DNA from 4 places in the Vibrio sp. 811 genome. Region 1 is predicted to be linked to each of the others. Evidence: predicted binding sites of a transcription regulator. Region 1 holds the regulator's gene; each other region holds the start of a gene.
The links. The regulator CRP, encoded in region 1, controls carbon source genes, mostly activating them, when cyclic AMP is high. The targets are predictions, from matches to a motif close to TGTGANNNNNNTCACA.
Positions count from the first base shown of each region.

Region 2: rppH (RNA pyrophosphohydrolase) is a predicted target of CRP. The motif match lies at 2,461-2,476, and genes of this name have one in related genera.
Region 3: R7Q46_RS03605 (glycogen/starch/alpha-glucan phosphorylase) is a predicted target of CRP. The motif match lies at 2,061-2,076, and genes of this name have one in related genera.
Region 4: cdd (cytidine deaminase) is a predicted target of CRP. The motif match lies at 2,253-2,268, and genes of this name have one in related genera.

Region 1 is NZ_JAWOUB010000031.1:7,285-12,022, forward strand. It holds gene astD (succinylglutamate-semialdehyde dehydrogenase) at 1-1,018, shown strand, start outside; gene R7Q46_RS23525 (DUF1338 domain-containing protein) at 1,267-2,058, shown strand; gene crp (cAMP-activated global transcriptional regulator CRP) at 2,195-2,827, opposite strand; gene R7Q46_RS23535 (phosphoribulokinase) at 3,068-3,937, opposite strand; gene R7Q46_RS23540 (YheU family protein) at 4,063-4,275, opposite strand; gene R7Q46_RS23545 (hydrolase) at 4,310-4,738, opposite strand, start outside.
Region 2 is NZ_JAWOUB010000004.1:43,522-48,259, forward strand. It holds gene ptsP (phosphoenolpyruvate--protein phosphotransferase) at 1-1,783, opposite strand, end outside; gene rppH (RNA pyrophosphohydrolase) at 1,786-2,307, opposite strand; gene mutH (DNA mismatch repair endonuclease MutH) at 2,927-3,607, shown strand; gene R7Q46_RS08750 (DUF6482 family protein) at 3,623-3,934, opposite strand; gene R7Q46_RS08755 (NADP(H)-dependent aldo-keto reductase) at 4,089-4,738, shown strand, end outside.
Region 3 is NZ_JAWOUB010000001.1:820,994-825,731, reverse strand. It holds gene malT (HTH-type transcriptional regulator MalT) at 1-1,605, opposite strand, end outside; gene R7Q46_RS03605 (glycogen/starch/alpha-glucan phosphorylase) at 2,340-4,738, shown strand, end outside.
Region 4 is NZ_JAWOUB010000002.1:315,769-320,506, reverse strand. It holds gene purT (formate-dependent phosphoribosylglycinamide formyltransferase) at 1-1,117, opposite strand, end outside; gene cdd (cytidine deaminase) at 1,261-2,148, opposite strand; gene R7Q46_RS05270 (LrgB family protein) at 2,580-3,257, opposite strand; gene R7Q46_RS05265 (CidA/LrgA family protein) at 3,259-3,633, opposite strand; gene sbcB (exodeoxyribonuclease I) at 3,689-4,738, opposite strand, start outside.

The DNA.
Region 1 (4,738 bases):
AGGCCACCTACCAAATGGTCACATTGTGCCTGCGCTACTGGCTGGTAACACGGTAGTCTTCAAACCGTCTGAGCAAACGCCATGGACGGGTGAATTGGCAATGAAGCTATGGGAAGAAGCCGGTCTGCCGAAAGGCGTGATTAACCTTGTTCAAGGCGCGAAAGAAACTGGTATCGCCCTAGCTGACGCAAAAGGCATTGATGGCGTACTGTTTACGGGTAGCGCGAATACGGGGCATGTATTACACCGTCAATTTGCGGGTCAACCGGGCAAGATGCTCGCACTAGAAATGGGTGGTAATAACCCTATGGTGATCTCTGATAAATATGGTGATTTGGATGCCACGGTTTATACCATCATCCAGTCAGCGTTTATCAGTGCTGGGCAGCGTTGTACGTGTGCTCGTCGTTTGTATGTACCATTGGGTGAAAAAGGCGATGCGCTTATCACCAAGCTCGTCGAAGCGACACGCAATATTCGCGTAGACCAACCATTTGCAGAACCTGCGCCATTTATGGGACCGCAAATTTCGGTCGCGGCAGCCAAGTTTATTCTTGATGCACAAGCTAATCTACAGTCTCTTGGCGGTGAAAGCTTGATTGAAGCGAAAGCTGGAGAGGCGGCGTTTGTTTCTCCAGGCATCATTGATGTAACGAACATTGCTGAGTTACCAGATGAAGAATACTTCGGCCCACTTCTGCAAGTGGTGCGTTACGAAGGGTTAGACAAAGCCGTGGCGCTAGCAAACGATACGCGCTTTGGCTTATCTGCTGGTTTGGTCTCAACCGACGACCAAGAATGGGAATACTTCGTTGACCACATTCGTGCAGGTATCGTGAACCGTAACCGCCAGCTCACTGGTGCAAGCGGTGATGCGCCATTTGGTGGTCCGGGGGCGTCGGGTAACTTGCGCCCAAGCGCTTACTACGCAGCAGATTACTGTGCGTACCCAATGGCATCAATGGAAGGTCAAGAAACTGTCTTGCCTGCAACATTGAGTCCAGGTGTAGCGCTATAAGTTTTTATTATAGAGTCGCAACTATGCATTGCGGCTCACCCTGCCGGCGCATCATTTAGGTATGGGTTGTAGTGATCGTTGGCAGAACACGAAAAGTGAGCAAAGACTCGGAAAAGCGTGTTGACTGACTGGCATTTACCGTCACAGGTTGATGGTTGCTCGTTCATTATTCTGGACAACTCTTGTGGTGAACGAGCAGCCAACTTCCGCTTACCTTTAAACTCTACATCTCGTAACAAGGAGTCGTTATGACGCCCGATGTGTTATTTGAATCGCTATGGCAAGATTACATTCAACGTCTTTGCCCTTCGGCTGCTAAAGTGCATCAGCTGCTTCAAGAAGATGAGCCTCTGATTAATGATCATATAGCTTTACGTACCTTCAATATCGCGCCTCTTGGTATTGAAACTCTAGCTAAGCCATTTGTAGCTATTGGTTACAAGGCGTGTGGTGATTACGTTTTCGAAAGCAAAAAGCTGGTTGCTAAGCACTATGAGCACCCAGATCCGAAGCAACCTAAAGTATTTATTAGTGAGCTAAAAGTTGAAGAGTGCTCGTCTGAGCTACAAGAGATTGTGAAAAATTTGGTGGCACAAGTCGATGCTGACAAGCTGAACGATAGCGCATTCTTACATGGTGGACGCTTGTGGGATTTAAGCTTTGCTGATTACCAAACGTTGGCTAAAGAAAGTGAGTACGCATCTTGGCTTGCGGCGCATGGTTACGGAGCAAACCACTTCACGGTGAGCGTTAACCAGCTCAATGAATATGAAGAAGTGAAGCAGGTAAACAATCATCTGCGTACCGCTGGGTTTACCATTAATGAAAATGGTGGTGAAGTGAAGGGCACTCCTGAGGTGTTGCTAGAGCAGTCATCGACCATGGCAGATAAAGTAGCGGTTCGTTTTAGCGAAGGCACTGAAATTATCCCTGGCGGGTTTTATGAATTTGCTAAGCGCTATCCGATGGAAAATGGTGATTTGTACCCAGGTTTCGTGGCCGCTTCAGCTGACAAAATCTTTGAAAGCACGAATGGCTAAGTTTTAGGGTTAACCTGTTAAGCTTACTCATTAGTGTTCGCTGCACCCTATCTCATTTGGTCATGAGTAAATAAAAAGCCACCAATGTTGCCATTGGTGGCTTTTATAATTTTGTTCGTGTCACTCTAGTTCGAGATTAACGAGTACCGTAAACCACGATGGTTTTACCGTGAGCAGAGATTAGGTTCTGCTCTTCTAGCATCTTCAAAATACGACCTACTGTCTCACGAGAACAGCCAACAATTTGACCGATTTCTTGACGAGTGATCTTGATTTGCATGCCGTCTGGATGAGTCATTGCGTCTGGTTGTTTTGCAAGGTTCAGAAGCGTCTGAGCGATACGACCAGTTACGTCTAGGAACGCCAGGTCACCCACTTTTTGGCTAGTTACTTGAAGACGACGAGCCATCTGCGCAGAAAGACGCATTAGGATGTCTGGGTTTACTTGGATAAGCTGACGGAACTTCTTGAAAGAAATTTCAGCAACTTCACAAGGAGATTTAGCACGAACCCAAGCTGTGCGCTCTTGGTCTTCCTCGAATAGACCAAGTTCACCAATAAAGTCTCCTTGGTTTAGGTAAGAAAGGATCATCTCCTTACCTTCTTCGTCTTTGATAAGAACCGCAACAGAACCTTTAACGATGTAGTACAAAGTTTCTGCCTTTTCGCCCGCGTGAATTAGCGTGCTCTTTGAAGGGTACTTATGAATATGACAGTGTGAAAGAAACCACTCTAATGTTGGGTCGGTTTGAGGTTTACCTAGAACCATAATATCTCACTTCCTCTGCAGGGTACGCTTGCGCTATCCATATTTTAGCTAAGCCTGAATTAGGCCTACTAGAATAAGAGCACTTTTTATATGCTGCAAGCTCTCTTGTGTTTCGGTAAGAAATAGTATCCTTTTTCGAAAACGATTTCTTGATTTTAATCGTGCCATGATTGAGATTTTGTAAGCAAAACTGTGCACATGATCACGGTATGAAAAGTAAACATCTTCGCAGGCAGGTTTTTAGCCAATTTTCCCTGTTTCGATGAGCTGTTGTAGGATAGGCCGAACTATGAGCTCCATTGCAAAGCTCATCTTACCGCCGGGCACGACAATCGTGTTGTGGCGTGACATGAATGAGCCATCAATCATGGCCAGCAGATATGGGAAGTCGACATTCTTGATACCGCGTAGGCGAATCACCACAAAACTCTCATCCAAACTAGGGATGCCTTTTGCATTAAGTGGGTTGGAAGTATCAACGGTCGGTACGCGCTGGAAGTTGATGTGAGTACGAGAAAACTGCGGAGTGATATAGTTGAGGTAATCGTCCATGGATCGCACGATTGAGTCCATTACCGCTTCACGCGAATGGCCGCGATCGCGAGTGTCACGTACGAATTTTTGGATCCACTCTAAGTTCACAATCGGCACCATGCCAATTAAGAAATCCACATGTTGAGCAACATTAACATCGCCATCGACCACGCCACCATGTAACCCTTCATAAAACAGCACGTCGCTGTTTTCGGGTAAGTCTTGCCACGGTGTAAACGTGCCTGGCATTTGATTGTAGGGAACCGCTTCGTCAAACGTGTGCAGATAACGGCGCACGCTGCCAGTACCATCATGCCCGAACTTACGGAAAAACTCTTCTAATCCCGGGAAGTCATTAGCTTGTGGGCCAAAGTAGCTAATGTGTCGACCTTGCTCGCGGGCTTTGCGAATTTCGATGTCCATTTCTGGGCGAGTAAAGCGATGGAAGCTATCGCCTTCAACCCATGCGGGTTTAACGTTCATCATATTGAACATTTTACGGAAGGCTTCAGATGTAGTGGTCGTGCCGGCACCGGACGAACCAGTAACCGCAATAATTGGGTGTTTAGCTGACATGACAAACCTTGTCGAAAATTACTTACCTGTAATGTGCAGTAGAGTTACTACTGCACGGTCGATATCCCACTATAGCACGTAACAATACCTTGTCATCGAGTGGGATACGGTAAAATGTGAAGGGTCTAAAATTTTGTTTTATGTTGAATATCGACGGTTTCGTGTAGCTCAGAGAACACGATAACCGCTTCACCTTTTTCCAATTGAGCTTTAACTTGATCAATTTTGTTTTGCAAAGAAACCTCGACGGTTCCGTAATCCGTTCCTTCGCGTAAGACGAATTCACGAATTAAGTTTTCCAATGTTTCCGGCGCAATGTCTTGCCATGGAATGATCATAAATACCTCATAACTTTTATGATGAGCGGCTAGTTTACTGCGTTCGTTGCTTGGATACAGCAGAAAGGTAATCTGCGGCGATACTTTCGTAATACGCGGGCAGCGCTTCCTCCAACCAAAACTTAGGTTTTAACGCCGTTCCTGTTAGGAAGCCAACATGGCCACCGTGTTCAAAGAGACGGTAATCAATGTTATCTGGCAAAACAAACTTCGGTATCACATCATCGGTCATGAACGGATCGTCTTTGGCATGGATGATCAGTGTGGGTAGCGTGATTTGCTGTAGTTTACTTAAGCCAGAACATTGATCGTAATAATCTTGTGCGTCTTTAAAACCGTGCAGTGGTGCCGTGATCAAATCATCGAATTCATACAATCTTGTGACACGTTTTATTGAGTTGTAGGACAGCGCAAGCTCGCCGTGCAATAGATGATGCTTTTGTAACGCGTTACGTTTCAGTGA
Region 2 (4,738 bases), on a different contig from region 1:
TCATGACCCCAATTTGTGGGAATTGAATTCTATCATCAAGCAAAACGGCTTCGCTGTGAGCTTGATTAATCAAGCTAATGGCATCGTCTAGCTCTTTTACCCCTGACACCATTGGCAATAAGATACTTAAGTTTCCGCTTTCTGCACTCGCTCTTAACATTGCACGCAGCTGGATCAAGAAAATGTCTGGATGATCCAATGTAAAACGAATGCCACGCCAGCCTAGAAACGGATTATCTTCTTCAATGGGCAAATACGGCAAAGGTTTGTCACCACCAATATCCAAAGTACGCATCACTACTCGTTGATTCGGATAGCTGTTAAGTATTGCTTGGTATTGATGATACTGCTCATCTTCCGAAGGAAAGTGATGCTGAAGTAAAAATGCAATCTCAGTTCGGTACAACCCAACACCATCAACACCTGTGTTGATGGCAATATTACTGTCTGCACTGAGTCCCGCATTCAGCATAATTTCGATATGGTGATTATCTTGCGTAACCGCAGGGAGTGCGAGGTCCTTGTTTACCATGGCAAACAGTTCAGACTCTTCGCTTACTAAGCTGCGATACTCTCGCAACAACTGGCGGTTTGGCTCTAAGAAGATCTCACCCGTATAGCCGTCGACTATCCCGAGTTTGCCATTCACCACATCCGGATTAATGTTGGCGCCCATGACTGCAGGGACCCCAAGAGCTCGAGATAAAATGGCAGCGTGAGAGTTTGCGCCTCCCTCTAATGATACGACGGCTAACAAAAACTCTTTAGGTACAGAAGCGAGCAAGGTGGCAGTGAGTTCGTTCGCCACCAAAATAATGGGACGATCAATTGCAGAATTTTCTTGCTCGCTGTTGTGTAGAAAATAGAGCAGCCTTTGCCCTAACTCTCGGATATCTTGCGCTCTTTCACGCATGTATACATCCGACATTCTGGCAAATCGATTCGAGTATGACTCTACAACTTGGCGTAACGCCCAGTCTGCCCTATCTCCTTTTTCAATCTGCTTCTTCAAATCACCGCGAAGCATCGGATCATTCAGTAAGTGAGTAAACAGATCGAAGATCGCAAGCGCATCTTTGTTGATTTCACTGTCCAGCTTTTTCCGCATACGGCGAAAGTCATTTAACGCTCGCTCTATGGCCACCAGTAGTGTCTCGTGCTCGCGTTCCTTATCTAACGTGGACGAAGGGAAAACATCCGATAAACTCGGCTGGGTATTGTCGAACCAAAACTCTCCAATCGCGACACCAGTAGACGCAGGCAAACCTTTTAATACCGTGGGTTTAGATGCTAACTGCCAATGCCCAAGATTCTGCGCATGTGCAATGAGCACCGCTAACTGAGCGGATAAGGTAACAAGAAACGATTCTTCCATTTCACTAAACAAGCGCGGCGTTTTTTGTTGGATCACCAACACACCTAAAACTTGTTTACGATGAATGATTGGAGTAGCTAAAAAAGAGTGGTAAATCTGTTCGCCGAGTTGAGGAAAGAATTTGAACTCGGGGTGTTTTGAGGCTTCGGCAAGGTTAAGGGGTTCAGCGCTTCGTTTTACCAACCCAACCAAGCCTTCATTGAAGTTGATATGAATACTATCACCTTCAAAAATAAGGCCTTGAGTTGCCATTAACTCAAGGCGCTGCATTTCTTCATTAGCAAGATAGATAGTACAGCACTCAGTACTAAGGGCAGCACAAGTCTCTTTCACCAATATATCGAGTGCCAGATGCACATCATCGACCCTGGAGACTTTCTCAACTATTTCCCTTAGCTGACTGAGCATGATTATCCTCTACGTTGCTTTTTTCTTTTCCCTTTCGCTTTTCTCTCTCGAAAAGGCATGGCTAAGGATGCAAATTCTTTCATCGCTCGTCGATAAACATCTCGCTTGAAAGAAACAACTTGCCTAACTGGATACCAGTAACTTACCCAGCGCCAACCATCAAATTCAGGGGATTTTCCGCGTTGCATATTAATGCGAGACTCATCGCATTCTAATCTCAGCAGAAACCATTTCTGTTTTTGGCCGATACAAACAGGCTTGGAGTCCCAACGCACCAATCGCTTTGGTAGCTTATATCTTAACCAATGACGACTTGTTGCAATGATCTTAACGTCTTTTTTCGTTAAACCGACTTCTTCGTATAACTCCCTGAACATGGCTTGTTCAGGGGTTTCACCTTCGTCAATCCCACCTTGTGGAAATTGCCATGAGTGTTGCCCGTATCGTTTAGCCCAGAAGACCTGACCATGGTTATTACATATCACAATACCAACATTAAGTCGGTAACCATCGCCATCTATCACTGGCTAACCTCTATGAATAAATTTTTTATTACCGTGATTTTTCCACATATCCCCATTACTAGCAAACTTACTGATGTGATATGAGCAAGATTTATTACCTTTTCAGCATTTTTGGATATCTTTTAATCAAACCATACCTTATCAACACAAGAGTGAGACATTGCCCACATTTATTCACCTTTTCTGTGAATAACTTTGTGAAGAATTCAATTCAAATGAGTAATTCAGTTCAATCCCATCAAAAGCAAAACAAATGAAGAAACAAAAAAACAAACATAAAATATTGATAAAAAAGCATTTATTTTTAAAAATAACGATAATTCGATCTTCAGTTTCTTGATGATCTTTTCACCAAACTCAGATCGGTCAAAGATCCACCAACAGGCTATTTATCCACACTCACCTGCTATTCGTTTAGATGATTACAACAAAATCAACCCCAAAAATGCATTTTAACCCCTGTTTATTCATACAGACCTCGTCAGGATCTTATCAATACCTCCTCCACCTGTGGATAAGTTATGAATTGATCGTTCTTACACCGCCTCGGTGAAATCTTAAACAGTAGATTTGGTCGGAGTTTGATAAACTATATTTTTTGTAATACCACCTTGTAACTATGAAACCAGAACCACAAACAGAAGCAGAGCTATTGGAACGAGCGCATGATATGGCAGGACTCAGTTTTACTGAGTTGGCCGCCGAGGCGAATATGATTGTTCCTGAAAACTTAAAACGTGATAAAGGTTGGGTGGGTCAATTACTCGAATGGCACTTGGGCGCTCCAGCTGGCAGTAAACCTCAACAAGATTTCGCAAAACTAGGGATCGAGTTGAAAAGTATTCCGATCAGTTACTCTGGCAAACCTTTAGAAACAACCTTTGTTTCTGTGGCGCCCCTCACTGGCGTTCATGGTCTTACATGGGAAACAAGTCATGTTCGAAACAAGCTATCTCGTGTCCTTTGGGTACCCGTAGAAGGAGAACGAGAAATCCCACTCCCTGAAAGACGTGTGGGCAGTCCACTCATTTGGTCACCAGATGAAGAAGAAGAGCGGATTTTGCGAAATGACTGGGAAGAGTTAATGGAGATGATCGTCTTGGGAAGATTTGATCAAATTTCCGCCAGACACGGAGAAGCGCTGCATCTTCGCCCTAAAGCCGCAAATGCAAAAGCGCTCACCGAAGCATACAACTCAAATGGTAAGCCGATGAAAACTCTGCCCCGAGGCTTTTACCTTAGAACACAGTTTACTGAACAGATCTTACTCAAGCACTACATTAACACTCAACCAGAATAAAACCATATCAGCTATTTAGTGCGTCACGAGCGATAACTCAATATCGCAGTACGAGGCTGCCTCTTCAGTGCCACATTCGTCATACGCATTGCGCAGCCTTAAATACGCTTTATCGACCCCTAGCCTCAATAGTTCTTCTTTTACTAAGTCTAGAGAGCCAAAATGTATCGGGTCTTCACCGTCTTTAATCGGCTCAAGTTGATGCTTGTACTCCACAGCTAAAAGATAGTCAGAGACATCAGAACACCCAATCACAAATACTTTGGGAGTTTTATAAGTATCTTTATGTGGACCATGTAGCCACATGTCCAATTGATGCTTCTGCATAACATACCTCCTTCACACGATCATTTAAGTGTAGTTAGGCTAACTGTAGCTTTCGAGTTTGCTCTTCCTTTATACGTAAATCATTTGCGATTGCGGCTAAAAATCCCCTATATTGGAGTCACTTATTTAGTCGGTAACTCTTCAAGGACGTGATATGCAATACACAAAACTACCGCACTCATCACTTGAGCTCAGTAAAATCTGCCTCGGCACTATGACGTTTGGCGAGCAAAACACAGAAAAGGACGCCTTTGAACAGCTCGACTTTGCCCTCGATCATGGTGTGAACTTCATCGATACCGCAGAGATGTACCCTGTACCGCCAAACTCGGAAACACAAGGGCTCACCGAGCAATACATCGGTAATTGGTTGGCAAAAAGCGGCAAAAGAGAAAAAGTAGTACTGGCAACAAAAGTGGCAGGCCCTCGCAATGTTCCTCACATTAGAGACAACATGAGCCTTAATCGTCGCCACATCCATACAGCAATTGATGACAGCCTTAATCGTCTACAAACCGATTATGTCGATTTGTACCAACTACATTGGCCGCAGCGTCAAACCAACTGCTTTGGTCAACTCAACTACCCATACCCTGACAAACAAGAAGAAGTCACGTTAATTGAAACGTTGGAAGCGCTTACTGAATTAGTGAATGCAGGTAAAGTGCGCTATATCGGCGTATCCAACGAGACGCCGTGGGGGGTGATGTCGCTACTGCGTTTGGCAGAAAAACACGATTTGCCAAGAATTGTCTCCATTCAAAACCCATATAACTTATTGAACCGCAGCTTCGAAGTTGGCTT
Region 3 (4,738 bases), on a different contig from region 1:
CAATATTGCCCATAACGCTTGGTGATATACCTGATACTGACGAGCTAGCTTTTCAGTTTGTTGCATCATCGGCAAAGCACGGTCTAGTTTACCTAGCACGTGGTTAACTTCACCAACAACCGAAGTCGCCACAATTCGGCTACGGTAAATAGTGTTATCAAGTTGGCTAAGCGCTAGCTCCGCTAATTCGAGAGCTTTTTCTGGTTGGTTACTGTTGATAGCCACTTGAGCAAGCAACGCGTTTGCTTGACCTTGATAATGAATATCTAACGCAATGTTACGCTTTTTGTGTTCCTCTTCCGCTTCTTCAAGCAGGTGGCCCACTTGGTTATAACGATGCTGACTTTGAGCCAACCATGCTCGGAGCATCGTAAGTTTTGGGTGGCTGAACAACAGATCATCGTCCAACTTGTTAATTGAGCTTTCCAGTGTGCTGAGTTCGCCTTGGTTAAACATCTTCCAGCCGAATTCGTTTAGGATCTCTACCACTAAGTCCTTATCATTCGATTTTTGTGCATGATGAATCGCTTGGTGTGGTGCTTTTTGTTGTAACCAAGCGATAGCAGCATTGCGGTGGAGATCTTTTTCTTGCTGAGGAATACGAGCTTGGCGCTCATGAGATAAAAACTCGCCAAATAAGTTATGGAACCGGAACCAGTTCTGTTCCCCTTCGAGCGGGTAAATGAATAAGCCGTAACGGTTAAGCGATTCAATCATTCCCAGTGCATCTTCGCGTTGGGTAAGGGCAAACACTAACTCATCATTGAAGTGGTCAAGCACGGATACTTGCATTAAAAAGTGACGAGTTTCGTGATCGAGTAAGTCAAACACTTCTTCGACCAAGTAATCCCACAAGTGCGCGTGATTGAACTGCGATACCGACTCTACAGTTTGTGCCAATGTGCGGTTTTGATGTTGGGCTTGTAATGCGATCAACTGCATCGCCGATGGCCAACCTTCAACATAAGTTCTTAGGCTGTTCGCCATGTCTTCATCGATACCATCGGCGATACGCTGGTTAAAGAAGCGAGTGGTTTCTTCGGTATCAAACGCCAACATCTCGTTGCCGATTTCGATCATTAAATCACGAACACGTAAGTTTGCAGTGCCCAGAGGCGGCGCTGCACGACTGGTTACCACAACGGTGAGGTTGTCTGGCATGTGCTTTAAGAAGAAACGCATGGATTCATGGATTTCATCATTCGTGATTAAATGGTAGTCATCAAGCACCACGTAGCACTCTTGATGAAAGTCAGCCATTTCAGCGAATACTTCGCTAAATAGGGAGCGTAAAGACGAGATCTGACGTTTTTCCGCCAGTTTTTGTGCGTTAGCGCAACTGAAGTTGGTGGCTTTGTTTAATGCTTGAAGCAGATAGTTTACAAAGCGAAAGCCGTCGTTATCGCTGTCATCAATGCTGTACCAACCGACGTTTGGCTTATCGGATAGCCACTGCGCTGCCATTGTTGTTTTTCCGTAACCTGCTGGGGATCGGAATAAAACCAATTTGTAGTAAGGCGCTTGCTGTAGTAAGTCCAACACTCGTGGGCGCACGATGGCATTGTGCAGGCGTCCTGGTCGAGTAAGCTTAGATGGAATCCACATTAGTAGTTATGTCCTTATTTATGTATACCCAAATGACTGCAACGTGATCATTCTAGTAAAGCCCCCTTGAAAGCCGTCTTACTGAATGATGTCATCAGCATCAAAAACACTGTTTGAATACCGGATAATGTCGCTACTATTGGGGCTTGCGTCCGTCTGAAAAACCATTCCATACGGTCACTTAGATATAAAAGCTAGCGAAAACTAGAAATAACTCACATCGCCTAATTCTAGTTTGTATAAAAAGCGTACAATCCTGTGAGCTGAGAGGGATGTTACGACATCAGAAATGTTCGTTACTTTGATCCACTTCCTAATTCTCAAGGGTTGATGGATTTACCATCAACTACGCCCTTTATTTGTGATTGTCGTCACTTAAATGTCGTTTGTTTCGTTAGCGTTAAGATCGCGTTGCACATAGATTACGAAAAGTTCTTCTACGCTGACCGAGTTAATGTGACCGATATTACAATTTTCACATCATCAGATGAGTGGACTATAAAAAGCGTCATGAACGGGTTTTAACCTTTCTCACATTCCATTGTGATCAAAATCACTAAGAACTGGTGCAAAGTTCACTTTGTTGAGATTTGGATCACTAACCTAGCAATGGTACCCCCTCTACGCCCTCAGCCCTCCTCCTTCAAAGGATGAGAATTAGGAGGATGTTTATTCACAGAGGTAAATGCACGATGTATGGCAGATGAATTACCAAAAGACGTGAGAATTTCGTAATGAAACCTACTCAACAAAAACAATTTGACAAGAAGTCGTTCCAAGAAAGCGTAAAGAAACACTTATCTGTAACTTACGCTCATACGATTGAAAACGCAGACAGCCGCGCATGGTACCTAGCAATGGGGCATGCTCTGGCTGAATTTACTACTCTAGATTTGCTTGCGACAGAAGAAGATCCACGCATTAAAAGTGCGAAGAGCGTTAACTACCTTTCGCTAGAATTCCTTATCGGTCGTTTGACGGGTAACAACCTAATCAGCATGGGTCTGTATGAACAAGTAACAGAAGCAATGGCTGAACTGGGTTACAACCTAACTGATCTGCTAGAAGAAGAGCGCGACCCATCATTGGGTAACGGTGGCCTTGGTCGTCTGGCTGCGTGTTTCATGGATTCATGTGCGGCACAAGAATTCCCAACTGTCGGCTATGGTTTACATTACGAATACGGTCTATTTAAACAGTCATTCAAAGATGGTCGCCAGCAAGAAGCACCTGACGCTTGGCGCGGTGTAGAAGGCTACCCTTGGGAAATTGCGCGTCCAGAACTTGCGCAAGAGATCGGTTTCTACGGTCACGTTGAAGTGATTAACGAGAACGGTAAAGAAGTTCGCAAATGGGTACCAGGCATGACAGTAAGAGCAATGCCTTGGGATCTTCCAATTGTGGGTTACGAATCAGACACGGTTTACCCGCTACGTCTTTGGGAATGTCAGGCGATTGCACCATTCTCACTAGCAAGCTTTAACAATGGTGATTACTTCGAAGCTCAGCACGCACTGATCGACGCAGGTAACATCACTAAAGTGCTTTACCCGAACGACAACCACGAGAAAGGTAAAACACTGCGTCTAATGCAGCAGTACTTCCACTCAGCAGCGTCTGTACGTGACATCCTACGTCGCCACGAAGCTGCGGGCTACTCGCTAGCGGATCTACCTAAGCAAGAGACTATCCAGCTTAACGATACACACCCAACGATTGCGATTCCTGAACTAATGCGCATCCTGATGGATGAAAAAGGTTTAGCTTGGGAAGCAGCTTGGGAAATCAGCTCTAAGACATTTGCGTACACCAACCACACGCTACTTCCAGAAGCACTAGAGACATGGCCAGAGTCGCTAATCCAGCACCTGCTACCACGTCATATGGAGATCATTTACGAGATCAACCACCGCTTCCTACAAGACGTACGTGCAATGTGGCCGGGTGATGTCGCGAAGCAACAGAAGCTTTCTATCATCGAAGAAGGTTTCCACCGCATGGTTCGCATGGCAAACCTATGTGTAATCGGCTCTTACGCAGTAAACGGTGTAGCAGCACTTCACTCTGAATTGGTTAAGAAAGACCTATTCCCAGAGTTCCACGAAATGTACCCGACACGTCTACACAACGTAACGAACGGTATTACGCCACGTCGCTGGTTGAAGTTCTGTAACCCAGGTCTGTCTCAGCTTATCACTGAGAAAGTCGGCCCAGAATGGCCAGCGAAACTAGAGCAACTTGAAGGTATTGCAAAGTACGCTACTGACGCGACATTCCAAAAAGAATTCATGGCAGTGAAGAAAGAGAACAAAGAACGCCTAGCAACTTGGGTGAAAGAGAACATGGGTATCGAGCTCGATACTAATGCAATCTTCGATGTTCAAATCAAGCGTCTGCACGAGTACAAACGTCAGCATCTAGACTTGCTACACGTACTGTCTCTGTACCACCGTATTCTTAATGAACCAGGTTTTGAGTGTACGCCACGCGTTGTGTTCTTCGCAGCAAAAGCAGCACCGGGTTACCACCTAGCGAAAGAAATCATCTTCGCAATCAACAAGATTGCAGACAAGGTGAACAACGATCCTCGCATCGGTAACAAGCTGAAAGTGGTATTCATCCCTGACTACCGCGTGAGCATGGCTGAAATCATTATCCCTGCGGCTGACGTTTCTCAACAAATCTCGCTAGCGGGTAAAGAAGCATCAGGTACAGGTAACATGAAGATGGCGCTAAACGGTGCGCTAACTATCGGTACAATGGATGGTGCAAACGTTGAGATTCGTGAGGAAGTAGGCGATGAGAACATCTATATCTTCGGTCTAGATGTTGAAGGTGTGAAAGCGCTGAAAGCTCAAGGTTACAACCCATTTGATTACTACAATGCGGATCACTTACTCAAAGCGTCAATGGACTTGCTATTGGGTGAAGAGTTCACACCAGGTCAACCAGGCTTACTGCGTGCAACGTATGACAGCCTACTAGACGGCGGTGACCCGTACTTATGTCTTGCGGACTTTGCATCTTACGTGAAAGCGCACGAAGACATGAGCGAACAATATAAAGATCAAGCTGGCTGGGCGAAGAAGGCCATTCTTAATACCGCCCTTGTTGGCAAGTTCACGTCAGACCG
Region 4 (4,738 bases), on a different contig from region 1:
TGGTTTTTCGTCGCGTAAGGACAACACCTAAACGGCGGCGACCATCGATTTCTGGCTTACCGAATAGACGAACTTGTGTTTGAGGTTGAGCTAAAGCTTTGCTTAGGTTTTCAAAGCGAATGTTTGTGGAAGTCCCTTGTCCAAGAATAACAGCAGACGCAGATGGGCCATATTGCACAATATTATTAATTGGCATTCCGGTAAACGCGCGCACGTGGAGAGCAAACTCAGACATTTCCTGCGAAATCATTGTAACCATACCCGTATCGTGAGGGCGAGGAGAGACCTCATTGAAAATGACTTTATCGCCTTTAACAAACAGCTCTACACCAAAGATGCCGTAGCCACCGAGCGCGTTTACCACTTTCTCAGCCGTGTATTCAGCTGCTTTTACTGCGTTTTCTGACATAGTTTGCGGTTGCCATGATTCGCGGTAGTCGCCATCTTCCTGACGATGACCAATTGGAGCACAGAAATGCACACCGTCAACGGCTCTGATGGTCAATAAAGTGATTTCGTAATCGAAGTCGATAAAACCTTCCACGATAACGCGACCTGCACCCGTACGCCCGCCTTCCTGAGCGTAATCCCATGCTTTTGTAACGTCGTCTTCGGTCTTGATAACACTTTGCCCTTTACCTGAAGAGCTCATCACAGGCTTCACCACGCACGGAATACCCACATGCTCAACCGCGGCTTTGAAGTCTTCAAAGTTATCTGCAAAACGATAAGGTGAAGTCGTCAATTCCAGTTCTTCTGCTGCCAAACGTCGGATACCTTCACGATTCATTGTTAGCCTGGTTGCCTTAGCGGTTGGAACAACATTCAGTCCTTTTTCTTCAAGCTCTACCAGTTTGCCGGTTGCGATGGCTTCAATTTCTGGTACGACGTAAGTAGGTTGTTCCTTCGTAATAACTTCTTCTAAGGCGTTCCCATCTAACATGTCGATAACATAACTACGGTGAGCGACTTGCATCGCTGGAGCATTGGCATAGCGATCACAAGCAATCACTTCTAAACCAAGTCTCTGGCATTCAATGGCGACTTCTTTACCGAGTTCGCCAGAGCCTAAAAGTAATACACGGGTAGCATTTGCGCTAGTTGCAGTGCCAAACATAGTGTTCCCTTACAAAATAGAGTGATGAGACAGAAATTGCAGGAGATCATACTGAAGTTTTATGACAAAGCAAACGTTTGCTTTTGGTTTTTAGGTAATAAAAAAGCTCTACATGTTGTAGAGCTTTTTGTTGAATTTGTCGTTTATACGTTGACAAAACTAAGCGGAATATCTGGATTCAACGCTTCCAACGTTGATTGCGTATCGGCTAAGTGACTGATCTTACCTTCAGAGTTTTCTACCAATGCAGCGGCTTTGATGCTGTCAAAGGTTTCACCCGCAAGTAAAACTTGGATTAGCGCAACTTGTAGCGGTGGCAAGCTAGGATTAAACGCTGCATTTTCTGCATAAGCGCCTTGGAATACACGGCCGCTAGTCATCTCTAATGCTAAACCACTCAAGTTGTTGGTGTATGGAGAGTGGCTCATGTTCATCGCTTCAACTGCACTTTGGATGAGTGCGTCTTCATCATCACATGAGAATTGGTGTTTAACTTCTGCCATTAAGCCGGACTCGATACCGAGATCGTTTGGTCCAAAGGCTTCAGGCAGGTATTCATGAAGTGACTTTTCTTCACGTTCTGGGAGCTGGATTTTAAGCTCGTTTGCGGTAGATAACTCATTCATGAACTGGCGGCAGTGACCACATGGGCTGAAGTTGATAGTGATATCCTTAACACCACGTTCGCCTTTCATCCAAGCATGGCTAATCGCAGACTGCTCTGCGTGAACCGTTTGACCCAACTGTACACCAAAGAATTCCATGTTGGCACCGAAGTAAAGGCGACCTGAAAGACCACGAACGATAGCGCCGACATAAAAGCCAGAAAGGGGAGCATAGGAGTACGCTGCGGCAAAAGGAAGTAGCGCAACACGAAGCTCTTTGTCTGATAGACCGGTAGCTGAAAGCAACTGCTCAAATTGTTGAACTGAAAGCGTAGCATCAAAATCATCAGCTTGGATGATAGGAGCAAGTTGTTTGGAAAGTGCTTCTGGAGCGCCTGCTAGCGCCTGTTCAATGCGACTTTTCATGTTGAATCCTTGTTATTGCATGGACAGTTATTCTATGTGAAAGATAGAAATGTTCCGTGCGTTAGATCACGATAAATAATGCAATTGATAATTCTGTTACATAATTAGAGTGAGCTCACACATGTATTCGATTGCACAGGTGTGAAGCGTTATCTCCGTCTCACAATTAACCATATCAGTATATATTCATATGACCAAGGAGCAGGAGTATGTTACCAACGCGACTTTTACCGCTATGCTACTTTATACTTACGTAATCTAGAGCGAGTGGTAGCAGCTAGAATGCTAATGCTATGAATGTATATCTCAGTCAAGTCCCTTCACGATATTACTGGGTGAGTTTGATAGATAAGATAGGGTTTTGAAAAGGGATAAGTAAGAAACGGAAAGGCTACGGCCTGCCGGAAGGAGGGCAGACCGAGAGCGCTTAACTATTGATATAGCCAGACCGCCAAAGCAAAAAAACTTGGAGCCAAAATAGAAGTTATGATCCCACATAAAACCAATGCGAGTGATGAGAACGCGGCATCTATGGGCTGTTTCTCTGCACAAGTAGCGGTGCCTAAGGCATGAGAGACTGTACCCATTGTCAGACCACGTGCAATCGGGTGTTTAATTCCAATCAAATTGTAAATTGGGTATGCCAAAATTGCGCCCAATAAACCGACAATCAGAACCAAGAGCGCTGCAACGGCGGCTTCACCACCAAGGTGACTCGATATTTCCATCGCTATTGGTGTCGTGACGGATTTACCCACTAGACTCGCGATTAAACTGATATCCGCTTTGAAAGCGACTGCGATCAAGGTGGTTGTCATCATCGACATCACACTGCCTACTGTGCAAGCGAAAGTGATGATTCGCCAGTTTGCTTTAATTTGCGGTAGTTGTTCATATAGTGGATAAGCCAGAGCAACTACAGCAGGTTGAAGCAAAAAGCTAATTCCTTCGTTATCCGCATAATACTTTTCAAATGGCACATTTAAGTAAGTAAGCAAAGGAATGAGCACTGCGATACTGATCAGCAAAGGGTTTGCTAGAGGATTGTTCACTTTGATTGCGATTTGGCGAGCGATAAGAAAAACCGCAATGGTAACAACTAACCACATATCAGTGTTTCTCCTGTAGCAAGTAATCCAGCAGCCAAGCGAGGCTGACCAATACAATGAGTGAACCGCCAACCGCGCTAGCGATGATAGGGAGCGCATTGGCGAGTAGTAAATCGAAATGCTGCATTAATCCGACGCTGATAGGAACGAACAATAAGATCATATAGCGTATAAATAGCGTGGCGCCCGGTTTGACCCAGTCGACTTTTACAAGCCCAAGAGTCATGGAGAAAAACAGTACGAGCATACCGATGACACTTCCTGGAACGGAAACGCCAGTGAACTTTTGAATGGTAATTCCGATGCCAAGTGCTCCCATGATGAGGAAGATTGAAATGAGCAGTTGGATCAGTTGTAAGAATCGTTCTTTAATCATTTTGACAGTATATAAACAACAAGCACACCATAAGGTGCGCTTGTATTAGGAGGAGTTAGGAAGCTAAGCTCTCTACATAACGGTACACGGATTTTAATATCGCAATCTTCTTTTCGTCACTTTCATGTTCGTGAACTAAGTTTTCTAAATTCAGCATGTACTCTTCAATTTGGCTTTCAAACACTTCTCGACAGTGTAGTGCCCAGCGTCTTTGTTCTTGCTCGTCTAATGTGCCTGGGAAGTTACGCGCACGATAGCGGAACAATAGAGGTTTAATGCGCTTGTCATCAAATTCAATGTCTAATGCAGCAAGATTATTCGGATCGGTTTCGCGAATGATATCCATAGCTGCGCGATCGGCTGGAGAAAAGAACCCGTCGTAAAGTTGTGTATCGACGTCATCACTTTTATCGAATTTGCGCTCGACTGAAAAGAGGCTAATCAGCTTTTCTCTAATTTCAGGATGTTGGCGCAACAAAGCGAGATTGGCGAGACATTGTTGGCGATCAATGCCAATAGACTCTGCATTTTCAGCCGTTAACGTTTTTGCAGGGGCGAGAATAGGGCATTTGTTCAAATGAACTAGTTTAACTGGCACTGGTAGCAATTCACCAAGATCTTCGCGCTTCGTGTAGAGTCTTTCGTGCAGCTCTTCTGCGGATAGCTCAAGAATAGGTTGAGGGTCTTTCGCTAAATCGATGGTGATAACGGCGTTATTATTGGTTGGATGCCAAGCAACAGGCACAATCCAGCTAGTGTACTGGCATTCGCGCCCTAGCATGCCTGAAACGTGCATCAACGGTGTCATGTTGACGATGTCGACTAAATCATTGAGCTTGCGCTTTTGGCGCATAGAAAAAAAGTAATCAAACAATTTTGGTTGCGCTGCTTTTACTTTCTTTGCCATTTCGATAGTCGCAACCACATCTGCCATGGCATCGTGCGCGTTACTATGTTCTATGCCGTTAGCCACGGACAAATGTTCTAATTTAAAGCTAGTGAAGCCATCTTCGTTTTCTGGCCATTCTACGCCTTCTGGGCGAAGGGCATGGCACGCGCGTAGTACATCGAGTAAATCCCAACGTGAGTTACCGTTTTGCCAACT